DNA from 2 places in the Streptomyces sp. SudanB25_2051 genome. Region 1 is predicted to be linked to the other one. Evidence: riboswitches for the same ligand, from Rfam matches in the RefSeq annotation. Region 1 holds a riboswitch; the other holds the start of a gene.
What was found. A riboswitch is a leader RNA that binds a small molecule or an ion and turns the genes downstream of it on or off. The one in region 1 is predicted to bind S-adenosylmethionine.

Region 1 (7,061 bases):
GGGCGGGAGGGCCGTGGCGGCGGCGGCCAGGCGCTTGGTGCGGTCGGCGCGCTCGGGGCCGGGCATCGACAGGGCCTTGTGCAGGGCCTCGGCGGTGGCCGTCACGTCGTACGGGTTGACCGTCACCGCGTCGGCGCCCAACTCCTCGTGCGCGCCCGCCTCCCGCGACAGGACCAGGGCGCACCCCTCGTCGGAGACGACCGGGACCTCCTTGGCGACCAGGTTCATGCCGTCCCGGATGGGGTTGACCAGCGCCACGTCGGCCAGGCGGTACGCGGCGAGCGAGCGGGCGAAGTCGTCCTTCACGTGCAGCAGGACCGGCGTCCAGGTCTCCGTGCCGAACTCGGCGTTGATCTCCTCGGCCACCCGCGACACCTCGGCGGTGTAGCGGCGGTAGACCTCCAGGTCCTGCCGGGACGGGTACGCGAAGGCGATGTGCACGACCCGCTCGCGCCACTCGGGGCGCGCCGTCAGCAGCTCGCGGAAGGCCAGCAGGCCGCGCACGATGTTCTTCGACAGCTCCGTGCGGTCCACGCGGATCACCGTCCTGCGGTCCGCGCCGCCGATCTGCTCCCGCAGCGCCGCCATCCGCTCCTCGACGTCCGGACGCCGCGACCGCTCCCGCAGGAATTCGGCGTCCGCGCCGAGCCCGTGCACACCGATCGCGGTCCCGCCCGTACCGCCCAGCACCCGCTCGCAGCACGCCGCGAACGCGTCCGCCCAGCGGCGCGTCAGGAAGCCCAGCCGGTCCGCGCCGAGCATGCCCCGCAGCAGCTCCTCGGCGATGTCGTCGGGCAGCATGCCGAAGTAGTCCGGCGGCGCCCAGGGCGTGTGCGAGAAGTGGCCGATGCGCAGGTCGGGCCGCAGTTCGCGGAGCATGCCCGGCGCCAGCGCCAGGTGGTAGTCCTGGATCAGGACCGCCGCGCCCGGCGCCGCCTCCGCCGCGAGGGCCTGGGCGAACGCGCGGTTGTACGCGCGGTACGCGTCCCACTCGCGGCGGAACCCGGCGTCGAAGACCGGCTCCAGCGGCGTCTGGTACAGCATGTGGTGGACGAACCACAGCACCGAGTTCGCGACGCCGTTGTACGCGGCGCTGTGCGTGCCGTCGCCGGCCAGCGCGTCGATGTCCAGCATCCGGACGCCCGTCTCACCGACGCCGCGCCGTACGGCTTCGCGGTCGCCGTCGCCGAGCGCCGCGCACACCCACACCGCGCCCGCGTCGGGCCCGATCGCGGAGAGCCCCGACACCAGGCCCCCGCCGCCGCGCCGCGCCTGAAGTCCGCCGTCCTCGTCCAGCGCGTAACTGACCGGACCGCGATTCGATGCCACCAGGATGTCCGAGACCATGAGCCCAACCTAGCCGGTGCGGGAAACGCTCAAACGTGCGGAAATCAAGCCACCCGGCGCTTGTCCAGGTACTCCGCGACCTCCCGCATGGGGGGCCGCTCCTCCGTGTCGACCGGGTGGGTGCGCGGCGTGAAGCCCGCCTCCGTGCGGTCGAACTGCGTCAGCCGGGGCCGGACGAGATGCCCGCGCGACAGCCGCAGCTGCGCCGTCCGGTAGATCGCCGCCGCCATCCGCCCGAGCGCCCGCTCGTCCTGGTGCCGGTGCAGCCGTACGCCCACGTCGACCTGCGCCAGCGCGTCCAGGCCCACCAGGTGCAGCGCGTCCACCAGCAGGCCCAGCTCCACCCCGTACCCCACCGGGAACGGCAGCCGCTCCAGCAGCGTGCGCCGGGCCGCGTACTCCCCGCCCAGCGGCTGCACGAACCCGGCCAGCTGCGGCCAGTGCAGATTGAGCAGCGGCCGCGCCACCAGCTCCGTGACGCGCCCGCCCTGCCCGGCGCCCGCCGAGCCCTCGGACGCCGCGCCGCCGGGGGTGAACGGCCGGTCGTACATCGCCTTCACGAACTGCACGTCCGGCTCGGTGAGCAGCGGCCCGACGATCCCCGTCACGAAGTCCGCGTCGAACTCCCGCAGGTCCGCGTCGACGAAGCACACCACGTCCCCGCCCGTGACCAGCAGCGACCGCCACAGCACCTCGCCCTTGCCGGGCAGGGCCGGTATCCGCGGCAGCACCTCGTCGCGCGCCACCACCCGCGCGCCGACCTCGGCGGCCACCTCGGCCGTCCGGTCCGTGGACCCGGAGTCCAGGACGACCAGCTCGTCCACGAGCGGCACCGCGTCGGACATCAGGTCCCGGCGGATGACCGCGACGATCTCCCCGACCGTCGCCTCCTCGTTCAGCGCGGGCAGGACCACGCTCACGGTCGTGCCGTGGGCCCGTTTCGCGGCGAGCAGCCGGTCGATCGGCCGGTCGGCCACGGACCAGGACCGCCGGTCCAGCCAGCGCTCCACCTCTTCCAGCACGCGCGCCACTCCTCGGTTCGTCGTTGTTACCAGGCGGTATGTGATCCATCTCGCGCTTCGGACGCCTATCTCAGGCGCCCATCGCGTCGGTTACAGTCTTGAACAACGCGCGAGACCACCGCATGCCGGGGTCCCGCGCCGACAACCGCATACCGCTCATCCAGAGGGGCAGAGGGACACGGCCCGATGAAGCCCCGGCAACCCTCCAGTCGGTTCTCGCACACGCACGCGAGGTCCCCCGGCTAGGGAAGGTGCCAAATCCGTCTCACGGCGACACGCGCCAGTGAGAAAGATGAGGAGAAAGGGCCTCGCCTCCCATGGCTGTGCAGACCGCCGCACCCAGCACCACCCCCTCCGCCGCCTCCCCGGTCGACCTCGGTCCCGCCGCCGGACTCTCCTGCCGCGAATGCGGCGAGCGCTTCCCGCTCGGCCCGGTCTTCGCCTGCGAGCAGTGTTTCGGCCCCCTCGAAGTCGCCTACGACCTCCCGGCCGGCGACCCGGAGAAGCTCCGCGCGCTCATCGAGTCCGGCCCCGCCAGCATCTGGCGCTACGCCCCGCTGCTGCCCGTCCCCGCGGACGTCGCGGACAAGCCGAACCTCAACCCCGGCTGGACCCCCCTCGTCAAGGCCGACAACCTCGCCCGCGAACTGGGCGTCACCGGCGGCCTGTACGTCAAGGACGACTCGGGCAACCCCACCCACTCCTTCAAGGACCGCGTGGTCGCCCAGGCCCTGGAGGCCGCCCGCGCCTTCGGCTTCACCACCCTCTCCTGCTCCTCCACCGGCAACCTGGCGGGCGCCGTGGGCGCGGCCGCCGCCCGCGCCGGCTTCCGCTCCTGCGTGTTCATCCCGCACGACCTGGAGCAGGGCAAGGTCGTGATGGCCGCGGTCTACGGCGGCGACCTGGTCGGCATCGAGGGCACGTACGACGACGTCAACCGCTTCTGCTCGGAGCTCATCGGCGACCCGCTCGGCGAGGGCTGGGGCTTCGTCAACGTCAACCTGCGGCCGTACTACGCCGAGGGCTCCAAGACCCTCGCGTACGAGATCTGCGAGCAGCTCGGCTGGCGCCTGCCGGACCAGCTCGTCGTCCCGATCGCGTCCGGCTCCCAGCTCACCAAGATCGACAAGGGTCTCCAGGAGCTGATCAGGCTGGGCCTGGTCGAGGAGAAGCCGTACAAGATCTTCGGCGCGCAGGCAGAGGGCTGCTCCCCGGTGTCGGCCGCGTTCAAGGCGGGCCACGACGTCGTACGCCCCCAGAAGCCGAACACCATCGCCAAGTCGCTCGCCATCGGCAACCCGGCCGACGGCCCCTACGTGCTGGACATCGCCCGCCGCACGGGCGGCGCCGTCGAGGACGTGAACGACGAGCAGGTGGTCGACGCGATCAAGCTGCTGGCCCGCACCGAGGGCATCTTCGCCGAGACGGCCGGCGGGGTGACCGTGGGCGTCACGCGCAAGCTGATCGAGAACGGCCTGCTGGACCCGTCCCTCACCACCGTCGTCCTCAACACCGGCGACGGACTGAAGACCCTCGACGCGGTCGCCCCGACGACCGGTCCCACCGCGACGATCCGCCCGAGCCTGGACGCGTTCCGCGACGCCGGCCTCGCCAACTAAGCCCCAGGGAGACACGCACCATGAGCGTCAACGTCCGCATCCCCACCATCCTCCGCACGTACACGGGCGGCCAGGCCGAGGTCCCCGCGGAGGGCGCGACCCTCGCGGAGGTCATCGAGTCCCTGGAGAAGAACCACCCGGGCATCGCCGCCCGCGTCCTGGACGACCAGGGCCAGCTGCGCCGCTTCGTGAACGTGTACGTCAACGACGACGACGTCCGCTTCGAGCAGGGCCTCGCCACGGCCACGCCGGAGGGCGCGGGCGTCTCGATCATCCCGGCGGTCGCCGGCGGCTGAGGCCGCCCGGCCGGCCGCGCACGACAGCGCCCCCTCTCCCCGCCCACGGCTTCCGGCCGGGCGGGGGAGGGGGCGATTCCGTTCCCGCATTCCCCGGAAAAGTAGGGGGATTGAGCGCGGTAGAGTTGGGGCAGTTCCCCGCCCCGCCTGTGCCGGGCGCATATGAGAATGCGCCGGGTTCCGACAAGAAGTAGCCAAACTGGCGTTGCGCGATGCGTGATTTGCGCCCTTTGTCGGCCCGACTTGCCCGGGATTCAGCCCATTCCAGCCACCATTTCCGTTCACCGGTGCACGGATTTCTCGTCTGATTGACCTGTTGCAGAGGGCAGTTGGGCAGATACATTCAGCCGCGGTCGACGCGTTCCGGCGCACGCCCACCCCTGTCAGTGGGCGAGGTCTGACCCGGGTCCGCGAAGTGCGGTCCTGTGCAAGGGCCAGTAATAGGGGAGTTAGGCATGGCTCAGGGCACCGTCAAGTGGTTCAACGCGGAGAAGGGGTACGGCTTCATCGCGGTCGACGGTGGTGCGGATGTTTTCGTGCACTACAGCGCGATCCAGATGGACGGCTACCGCACCCTTGAGGAGGGCCAGCGGGTCGAGTTCGAGATCTCGCAGGGCCAGAAGGGTCCGCAGGCGGACATGGTCAAGATCGCCGTCTAAGCACGACGCGTTCCGGCCAACGGCATTCCCGAAGGGCTCGCACTCCCCCAGGAGTCGAGCCCTTCGTCCTGCCCGCCGCCCCCCTGCGGGCCGACCCCCATCCATGTGGGCCAGCCCCCTGCGGTGCCCCTGCTGCGCCCACCCGTTGTGGGCAGTCATTCCTCCCCCAAGGACTTCGTCCAGGGGGTACCCCCAGGGGCGATGGGGGTCCCCCCTGCTCGAGCGAAGCCGAGAGCTTGGGGGAGGGTGGGCACAACGGGGTGCCCCGCCCGGGAGGGTGCCCCCTTGTGCGGTGCGCGCGGGAAGGGGCACCCGCCGGGTCCGCTGTGCCCACCCGTTCCGCCCCGGGCGGAACGCATGCCCACAGCGGGGCAGCGGCCCGGCGCGGCCCGCAGGGTGGCGTGGTGCTGCACGGGGGCGCAGTCGCGGCGGGGGCGCGGGTGCAGGCGGCAGGGGCCGCGGCAGTGCGCCCCGCACTGGGCTGTGCTGCTCGCAGCGACAGCGGCGGCGCGCACGGGGGGCGGCCCGGCGTGCAGCGGCAGTGCGCCCCGCACGGGGCTGAGTCCGCGGCGGCTGCGGGTCGGGTGGGGGGTGCACGGCGGAAGGGGCGCGGCCTGCGCGCCCGTCGGCGGGTGGTGAGGGAGTCGAGGGCGCGGCCTGGGCGGCCGTCGGCGGGGGGTGCGGGAGTGGAGGGGGCGGCCGGGGCGGCTTGTGGCGGGGCTGGCGCGGCAGCGGGGAGGGGCCTCCCGGGGGTGTGTGGCGGGGTGGGTTTCGGGGGTGGGGGGCCGGGGGCTCGGGGTCCGGGAATGGGGGAGGCGCTTGCACTCTCATAGGGCGAGTGCTAATCATTGGCGTTAGCACTCTGCGAGTGAGAGTGACAACGAAGGACCTCGTCGGTGAGGCCGGCAGGGCGTGTGGGGCAAGGAACCACACGGCACGCGGGCCGTCCGTCGCGGGCGCCAGCGCGGTCCGGAGCAATCCACCCCAGTCCGGGAGGACCACTTCACATGGCCAAGATCATCGCGTTCGACGAGGAGGCACGGCGCGGTCTCGAGCGCGGGATGAACCAGCTCGCCGACGCCGTCAAGGTCACCCTTGGTCCCAAGGGTCGCAACGTCGTCCTCGAGAAGAAGTGGGGCGCCCCCACGATCACCAACGATGGTGTGTCCATCGCCAAGGAGATCGAGCTCGAGGACCCGTACGAGAAGATCGGCGCCGAGCTGGTCAAGGAAGTCGCCAAGAAGACGGACGACGTCGCCGGTGACGGTACGACCACCGCGACCGTGCTCGCCCAGGCGCTGGTCCGCGAGGGCCTGCGCAACGTCGCCGCCGGTGCCAACCCGATGGCCCTGAAGCGCGGTATCGAGAAGGCCGTCGAGGCCGTCTCCGGCGCGCTGCTGGAGCAGGCGAAGGACGTGGAGACCAAGGAGCAGATCGCCTCCACCGCCTCCATCTCCGCCGCCGACACCCAGATCGGCGAGCTGATCGCCGAGGCCATGGACAAGGTCGGCAAGGAAGGCGTCATCACCGTCGAGGAGTCCAACACCTTCGGGCTGGAGCTGGAGCTCACCGAGGGTATGCGCTTCGACAAGGGCTACATCTCGGCGTACTTCGCGACCGACATGGAGCGCATGGAGGCCGTCCTCGAGGACCCGTACATCCTCATCGTCAACTCCAAGGTCTCCGCGGTGAAGGACCTCCTCCCGCTGCTGGAGAAGGTCATGCAGTCGGGCAAGCCGCTGCTGATCATCGCCGAGGACGTCGAGGGCGAGGCGCTCTCCACGCTGGTCGTCAACAAGATCCGCGGCACGTTCAAGTCCGTCGCCGTCAAGGCCCCGGGCTTCGGCGACCGCCGCAAGGCCATGCTCGGCGACATCGCCATCCTCACGGGTGGCCAGGTCATCTCCGAGGAGGTCGGCCTCAAGCTGGAGAACGCCGGTCTGGACCTCCTGGGCCGCGCCCGCAAGGTCGTCATCACCAAGGACGAGACGACGATCGTCGACGGTGCCGGTGACAGCGAGCAGGTCCAGGGCCGCGTCAACCAGATCCGCGCCGAGATCGAGAACTCCGACTCGGACTACGACCGCGAGAAGCTCCAGGAGCGTCTGGCGAAGCTGG
Region 2 (7,061 bases), 1.4 Mb from region 1:
GTGTCATCGCGGTCATCGCCGCGCTGTTCACCATCAACCCGGTGTGGGCCCTCGGCCCGTACCGCCCGGACATGGTGTCCACCGGCGCCCAGCCCGACTGGTACATGGGCTTCGCCGAGGGTCTCATCCGCGCCATGCCCGGCTGGGAGATCAACGTGTGGGGCCACACGTTCGTCCTGGGCGTGTTCCTCCCGCTGGTCCTGTTCGGCGTGATGCTGGCCGCGATCGCGGTCTACCCGTTCATCGAGGCGTGGATCACCGGCGACAAGCGCGAGCACCACATCCTGGACCGCCCGCGCAACGCCCCGACGCGCACCGCGCTCGGCGTCGCCTGGATCACCGGCTACATGATCATGCTGATCGGCGGTGGCAACGACATCGTCGCCACCTACTTCCACCTGTCGATCAACGCGGTCACCTGGTTCGTCCGGATCTTCTTCTTCGTCGGACCGGTCATCGCCTTCATCGTCACCAAGCGGATCTGCCTGGGTCTCCAGCGCCGCGACCGCGACAAGGTGCTGCACGGCCGCGAGACCGGCATCATCAAGCGGCTGCCGCACGGTGAGTTCGTCGAGGTCCACGAGCCGCTCAGCCAGGCGCAGCTGCACGCGCTCACCGCGCACGAGCAGTACCAGCCGGCGGAGATCGGCCCGACGGTCGACGAGAACGGTGTCGAGCGGAAGCCGACCCGCGGGCAGAAGCTCCGCGCGAAGCTCAGCAAGGGCTACTACGGCGAGGGGAACCAGATCCCCAAGGCCACGGTGGAGGAGTACAAGGAGATCAGCGCGGGCCACGGCCACCACTGATCCCCCTTCCCCCGGGGCCGCGGTCCCGGGGGAACCCAGTCGATCGCCACGGCGAGAGCCCCGTCCAGTCAACGGACGGGGCTCTTTGCCGTCCCCGGGGCTCGCTAGGCTGGACCCGTCAACCTCGACACGGACCCAGGAGCGACCATGAGCGCTGTGCCACCCGCTGGAGGCTCTACCGCGGCGGGCCGCTCCTGGCCCGTCGTCCTCGACACCCTGCTCTCGGGACGGGACCTCGACGCGGACGCGACCGCGTGGGCGATGGAGCGCATCCTGAGCGGCGAGGCGACGAACGCGCAGATCGCCGGGTTCGCCGTCGCGCTGCGCGGCAAGGGCGAGACCGTGGAGGAGATCTCCGGCCTCGTCCGCACCATGTACGCCCACGCCCGCACCATCGACGTGCCGGGCCCGTCCGTGGACATCGTCGGCACGGGCGGGGACGGCGCGAAGACCGTCAACATCTCCACCATGTCGGCCGTCGTCGTGGCCGGTACGGGCGCGAAGGTGGTCAAGCACGGCAACCGCGCCGCCTCCTCCGCGTCGGGAGCATCCGACGTCCTGGAGAAGCTCGGCGTCAATCTGGAGCTGAGCCCGGAGCGGGTCGCCGAGGTGGCGGAGGAGGCGGGCATCACCTTCTGCTTCGCCGTCAAGTTCCACCCCGCGCTGCGGCATGTCGCCGCGGCCCGCAAGGAGCTGGGCATCCGGACGACGTTCAACTTCCTCGGCCCGCTCACCAATCCGGCGCGGGTGCGCGCCCAGGCGACGGGCGTCGCCGACGCGCGGATGGCCCCCATCCTGGCGGGCGTGCTCGCCGAGCGCGGCTCGTCGGCGCTGGTGTTCCGGGGCGACGACGGCCTGGACGAGCTGACCACGACGTCCGGGTCCCGGGTGTGGGTCGTACGGGACGGGGCCGTGCGCGAGGAGGCCTTCCACCCGCGGGACGTGGGCCTCGACGTGGTGCCGGTGGAGGCCCTGCGCGGCGCCGACGCCTCGTACAACGCCGATGTGGCGCGCCGACTGCTGGCCGGGGAGACCGGGCCGGTGCGGGACGCGGTGCTGCTGAACTCCGCGGCGGCGCTGGTGGCGCTGGACCCGGTGGACGCGCCGCTGGCCGAGCAGTTGCGGGCCGGGATGGCGAAGGCCGCCGAGTCCATCGACTCGGGCGCGGCCCGCGAGGTCCTGGAGCGCTGGGTGCGGGCCAGCAACAGCTGAACCCCCGTGTGCCTGTGGCGCCGCGTCCGTGAGGGGCGCGGCGCCACAGGCGTACGAGGGGGGCGCGGCGGGTTCGGTGGGCGCCCGGCGCGCGGGGTCTGTCCGCCATCCGGACGTCCGTCTTGCGGCGCGACCGGGGGTGTGTGGCAGGATGCTCGGCAAGGTCATGAGTGACAGCGACTACGGCCCCGGCCCGCTGTCCGGCAACCCTCCGTCCGTGGCGGGGTGCCCCGGGTGAAGACCAGGCCGCGGGCAGCGAGGTCCGCGGCAAGCGCGGACCCCTGCACACCCTGGGGTCCTGGTCCCGAGGGAGCAGTCACGTGAGCAAGCGAATGCGCTAGGGCTTCTCGGCCCCTTCTTCCCCCTCCTCCGCGCGGGCTTCGTCAGCGCCGCGCGTCGAGGCAACTCCCGTGTGCGGTACGGCCGTCGAGCCGTCCCCGCGGGACGTCACCCCCATTCGCCCTGTCCTCGCCGGGAGAGTCCGCCATGTCCGCGTACCCGAACACCGCCACCGCCCCCGTCTCCGCCGCCGTCTCCACCGCCCCCGTCTCCGCCGCTCCCGCCTCCGACGCCGAGTCGCGCGCCGCCGGCCCGTCGCTGCCGCTGCCCGTCCTGGGACGGGACGTCACCGTGCCGCTCGTCACCGGCGGGGAGGTCGCCTACGCCGCGCTGGACTACGCGGCCAGCGCCCCGGCGCTCCAGCGCGTGTGGGACGACGTCGCCGCGTACGCCCCGTACTACGGGAGCGTGCACCGGGGCGCCGGCTACCTCTCGCAGCTGTCCACCGACCTGTTCGAGAACAGCCGCCGCACGGTCGCGGAGTTCCTCGGCTGCCGCGCCGGTGACGAGGTGGTGTTCACCCGCTCGACGACCGACTCGCTGAACCTGCTGGCCCACGCCCTGCCCGAGGGGTGCGAGGTGTTCGTCTTCGAAACCGAGCACCACGCGTCGCTGCTGCCCTGGCGGAACGCCCGCGTGACGTATCTGGACGCGCCGCGCACGCCCGGGCGGGCGGTGGAGACGCTGGAGCGGGCCCTCGCCGACCGGGAGCCCTACGGGCCGGCGCTGGTCTGTGTGACGGGTGCGTCGAACGTGACCGGCGAGCTGTGGCCCGTACGGGAGCTGGCGGCGGCCGCGCACGCGCACGGGGCGCGGATCGTGCTCGACGCGGCCCAGTTGGCGCCGCACCACCCGGTGGACGTGGCGGATCTGGACGTGGACTGGGTGGCCTTCTCCGGGCACAAGCTGTACGCCCCGTTCGGGGCCGGGGTGCTGGCGGGGCGCGCGGACTGGCTGCGGGAGGCGGAGCCGTACCTCGCGGGCGGCGGGGCGTCGCGGACGGTGTCCCGGCGGGCCGACGGCGGGGTGGACGTCGCCTGGCACACGACGGCCGCCCGGCACGAGGCCGGCTCGCCGAACGTGATCGGCGCGTACGCCGTCGCGTCGGCGTGCCGGGCGCTCGTGGAGGCCGGGTTCGACGCGCTGGTGGCCCGTGAGCGGGAGCTGATCGCGCGGGTGCGCCGGGGGCTGGCGGAGGTGCCGCAGGTGCGGGTGCTGTCGCTGTTCGGCGACGACGCGCCGCGCGTCGGCGTGCTGTCCTTCGTCGTGGACGGCTGGAACAGCTCGCACTTCGCGGCGGCGCTCTCCGCCGAGTACGGCATCGGGGTCCGCGACGGGCTGTTCTGCGCCCATCCGCTGGTGCGGACCCTGCTGGGCGGCTCGGAGCGGGAGCCCGGGGAGTGCGGGGCGCCGGAGGGCGGGCCGGGGGAGAGGTCGCTGAACGCCATCCGGGTCAGCTTCGGCGCGGGGACCCCGGACGAGCACGTGGACCGCTTCGTGCGGGCCGTGCGGGAGCTGGTCGCGGACGGCGCCCGGTGGAGCTACCGCACCGAGGACGGGCGCTGCGTGCCGGACCGCGGCTGAGGCGCGCGGCCCGCGCCGGAGCGTTCCGTGGCCGATTCCGCCTCACCCGTTCGGGTGAATTGGGGGCGGCGTCGGCCACGGGCCGGGACCCCGCGGGCGGGGCCCGGCGCGGTCAGGTGTCGAGGCCGATCGCGAAGGCGGCCTCGAGGTCGTGCTGCGAGTACGTGCGGAACGCGACGTGCGTGTCCGTGGCGACGACGCCGGGGATCTTGCTGATGTGGCCGGGGATGACGTCCGCCAGGTTCTCGTGCTTCGGCACGCGGACCATGGCCACCAGGTCGTAGGTCCCGGTCACCGAGAAGACCTCGCTGACGTTGTCGAGCGCGGCGATGGCCTCCGCGATCTCCGGAATGCGGTCCACGCTGGTCTTGATGAGCACGATCGCGGTGATCACGGCTGTCCCTCTCCCTCGGTGGCCGCTGCTGGGGCCTTCACTCTAATGCCCCGGTAGCGGGCCCACGCGTACAGGAACCCCAGCGCGAAGCCGATCAGGTGCGCCAGGTAGGCGACACCGGGCCCGCTGCCCGCCCCGCGCGCCGCCAGCCACTGCAGGACGAACCAGAAGACCAGCACGATCCAGGCGGGGAAGCGCAGCGGCAGGAAGAAGAGGAACGGGAAGAGGCTGGTCACCCGCGCCCTCGGGAACAGGTACAGGAAGGCGCCCAGCACCGCCGAGACCGCGCCCGACGCGCCGACCAGGGTCTGCTCGCTGCCCGCGTGCGCCAGCGCGTACCCGGCCAGCGCGAGGGCGCCGCTCACCACGTAGAACACCCCGAAGCGGACGTGCCCCATGCGCTCCTCGGCCATCGTGCCGAAGACGAAGAGGAACAGCATGTTCCCCAGCAGGTGCAGCCAGTTGCCGTGCACGAACAGGGCGCTGAACGGGGTGAGCAGCGCCTCGGCGGAGCCGCTCAGCAGATCCGCCGGGATCACGCCCCAGCGCTGGAAGTACGTGCTCTGCGCGGCGACCAGGGCCTCCCCGGTGCCGTACGACCTCGCCAGGCCCGAGGCGGGGCCGAGGACGAAGACCAGCGCGCACACCCCGATGACGCCGTACGTCACCGAGGGCCCGGTGACCGCACGCCGCGACGCTCCACGCCAATCGATCACGCACAGATCATGACGTAAAGGGCATGAGCCGGACAGGGTGCCTCGCCGGGGCCGGGTGTAGCCTCGCCCGGTCTCCCCTCCCGTCCGCGACCGCGGAACCGGGGAGGCCGTAGGGTTACGGGCGTGCCCGGGTGCCTCCCGGGGCACCCGCAGTCCGACGGCGCACCGCGGGTCGAAGAGAGTCGAACGATCCGGACATGACAAGGACGGCACCATGACGACGGTTCCCCAGCCGACCGCCGACACCCGCTGGCGCTGCACGCTCTGCGGCAATCTGACGCGCTTCGACGTGACGCGCTCGTCGAAGGTCGTCGAGTACGTCCATCTGGACCTGGCCGGCGAGCCCACGGTGGAGGAGCGCGAGGTGGTCAGTGAGACCATCGAGTCGGTCCGCTGCCGCTGGTGCAACGCGGTGGACCGGGTCGAGCTGGTGGACAGGCCGGGCGCCGGCTCCTGAGCGCGCGCCCGGTGACGGGACGCGCGGCAGAGTGAGAACGACGGGTAGTGGGGTGACGGATCGTGGCGCAGCCGGCAAGCGGCGATGAGTCGGCCGGTGCGGCAGGTGACGCCGCCGAGGCGCTCGACCGCCCGCTGCCCGAGGCGGTACGGCGCCGGGTCGTCGCACTGGTCGCCGAGGCGTTCGGCGGCCTGACGGTCACCGAGCTGCCGGCCCAGCTGCGGCAGTACGCCCGCTTCACCCCCTCCCGCCGCGCCCGTTTCGCGGGCAACGCGATGGCCGCCGCCCTGGAGACCGACGCGCTGTTCCGGCAGCGCATCGGCGACCGGCTGCGCACCGGCCAGCCCGAGCTGGCCGCCGCCGTCGAGTCCGGCGCCCCGCCCGCCGCCGCCGACCCGGTGGACGTGGCCGCCGCCGCGTACGTGCTGCGCCCCACGGGCTGGGTCAAGCTGGTCGCCGCGGCCGGCGAGGAGGTGCAGCGCGCGGACGCCGAGCGCGCCGACGAGGCGGGCCGGCGGGAGCTGGAGCGGCTGCGCGAGGAGCTGGCGGAGGCCCGCGCCCACACCCGCGCCGAGACCGAGCGGCTGCGCGCCGACCTGGAGGCGGCCCGCAAGGAGGCCGAATCGCTGCAGCGCAAGCTCCGCAGCGCGCAGAGCGACGTCAAGCGCGGCGAGGCCGCCCTGCGGCGCGTCCAGGCGGAGATCGACGCCGTCAAGGCGGACGCCGCAGCCCGCGTGTCGGCCGCCGAGAGCGAGACCCGCCGCCTCAAGACCCGGCTCGGGGAGACCGAGGCCGCCCTGGAGGCCAGCCGCCGCGCCGCGCGCGAGGGCCGCTCGGTGGAGGACGTACGGCTGCGGCTGCTGCTGGACACGGTCCTGGAGGCCGCCCAGGGGCTGCGCCGGGAGCTGGCGCTGCCGCCCGTCTCCGTGCGGCCCGCCGACTCGGTGGACGCGGTGGAGCCCGGCCGGATGTCGCCGAAGGACGTCGCGGCCCGCGCGCTGTCCGAGACCGACCCGGCCCTCCTCGACCAGCTGCTCGCGCTGCCGCAGGCCCATCTCGTCGTGGACGGCTACAACGTCACCAAGGCCGGCTATCCGACGATGCCGCTGGAGAAGCAGCGGCTGCGGCTGCTGGGCGGCCTTTCCGCGCTCGCCGCCCGCACCGGAGCGGAGGTCACCTGCGTCTTCGACGGCGCCGAACTGGCCGCGCCGGTGCTGCTCGCCCCGCCGCGCGGGGTGCGGGTGCTGTTCTCCAAGCCGGGCGTCACCGCCGACGAGCTGATCCGGCAGCTGGTGCGCGCCGAGCCCGCCGGGCGGCCGGTCGTCGTGGTGTCCAGCGACCGCGAGGTGGCCGACGGGGTCGCCAGGTCCGGCGCCCGCCCCGTCGCGTCCGTGATGCTGCTGAAGCGGCTTTCGCGGCTCTCGTAACTCCTGGGCGCGATGCCCGATTTGAGGAAGCGTCCGGGGAACGTACCGTCAACCCCTCATGACCCAGGGTGGGGCCGGAGCAAGGAATGCGCCCGGTGAGCGAGATTTTTCTCATGAGGATTTGAA

Region 2: it holds a riboswitch for S-adenosylmethionine, as region 1 does, so the genes downstream of both, ACSUPT_RS07010 (aminotransferase class V-fold PLP-dependent enzyme) here and thrC (threonine synthase) in region 1, are expected to answer to the same signal.

Annotation. Positions count from the first base shown of each region.
Region 1 covers NZ_OZ186787.1:2,950,838-2,957,898, reverse strand. Annotated here, with positions in the region: gene ACSUPT_RS13035 (trehalose-6-phosphate synthase) at 1-1,347, opposite strand, end outside; gene ACSUPT_RS13030 (glucosyl-3-phosphoglycerate synthase) at 1,392-2,369, opposite strand; SAM riboswitch class I at 2,523-2,668, shown strand; gene thrC (threonine synthase) at 2,687-3,988, shown strand; gene ACSUPT_RS13020 (ubiquitin-like small modifier protein 1) at 4,009-4,284, shown strand; gene ACSUPT_RS13015 (cold-shock protein) at 4,740-4,943, shown strand; gene groL (chaperonin GroEL) at 5,951-7,061, shown strand, end outside.
Region 2 covers NZ_OZ186787.1:1,581,022-1,588,082, reverse strand. Annotated here, with positions in the region: gene qcrB (cytochrome bc1 complex cytochrome b subunit) at 1-806, shown strand, start outside; gene trpD (anthranilate phosphoribosyltransferase) at 954-2,018, shown strand; SAM riboswitch class IV at 2,181-2,298, shown strand; gene ACSUPT_RS07010 (aminotransferase class V-fold PLP-dependent enzyme) at 2,505-3,941, shown strand; gene ACSUPT_RS07005 (Lrp/AsnC family transcriptional regulator) at 4,054-4,335, opposite strand; gene ACSUPT_RS07000 (rhomboid family intramembrane serine protease) at 4,332-5,051, opposite strand; gene ACSUPT_RS06995 (hypothetical protein) at 5,266-5,508, shown strand; gene ACSUPT_RS06990 (NYN domain-containing protein) at 5,571-6,935, shown strand.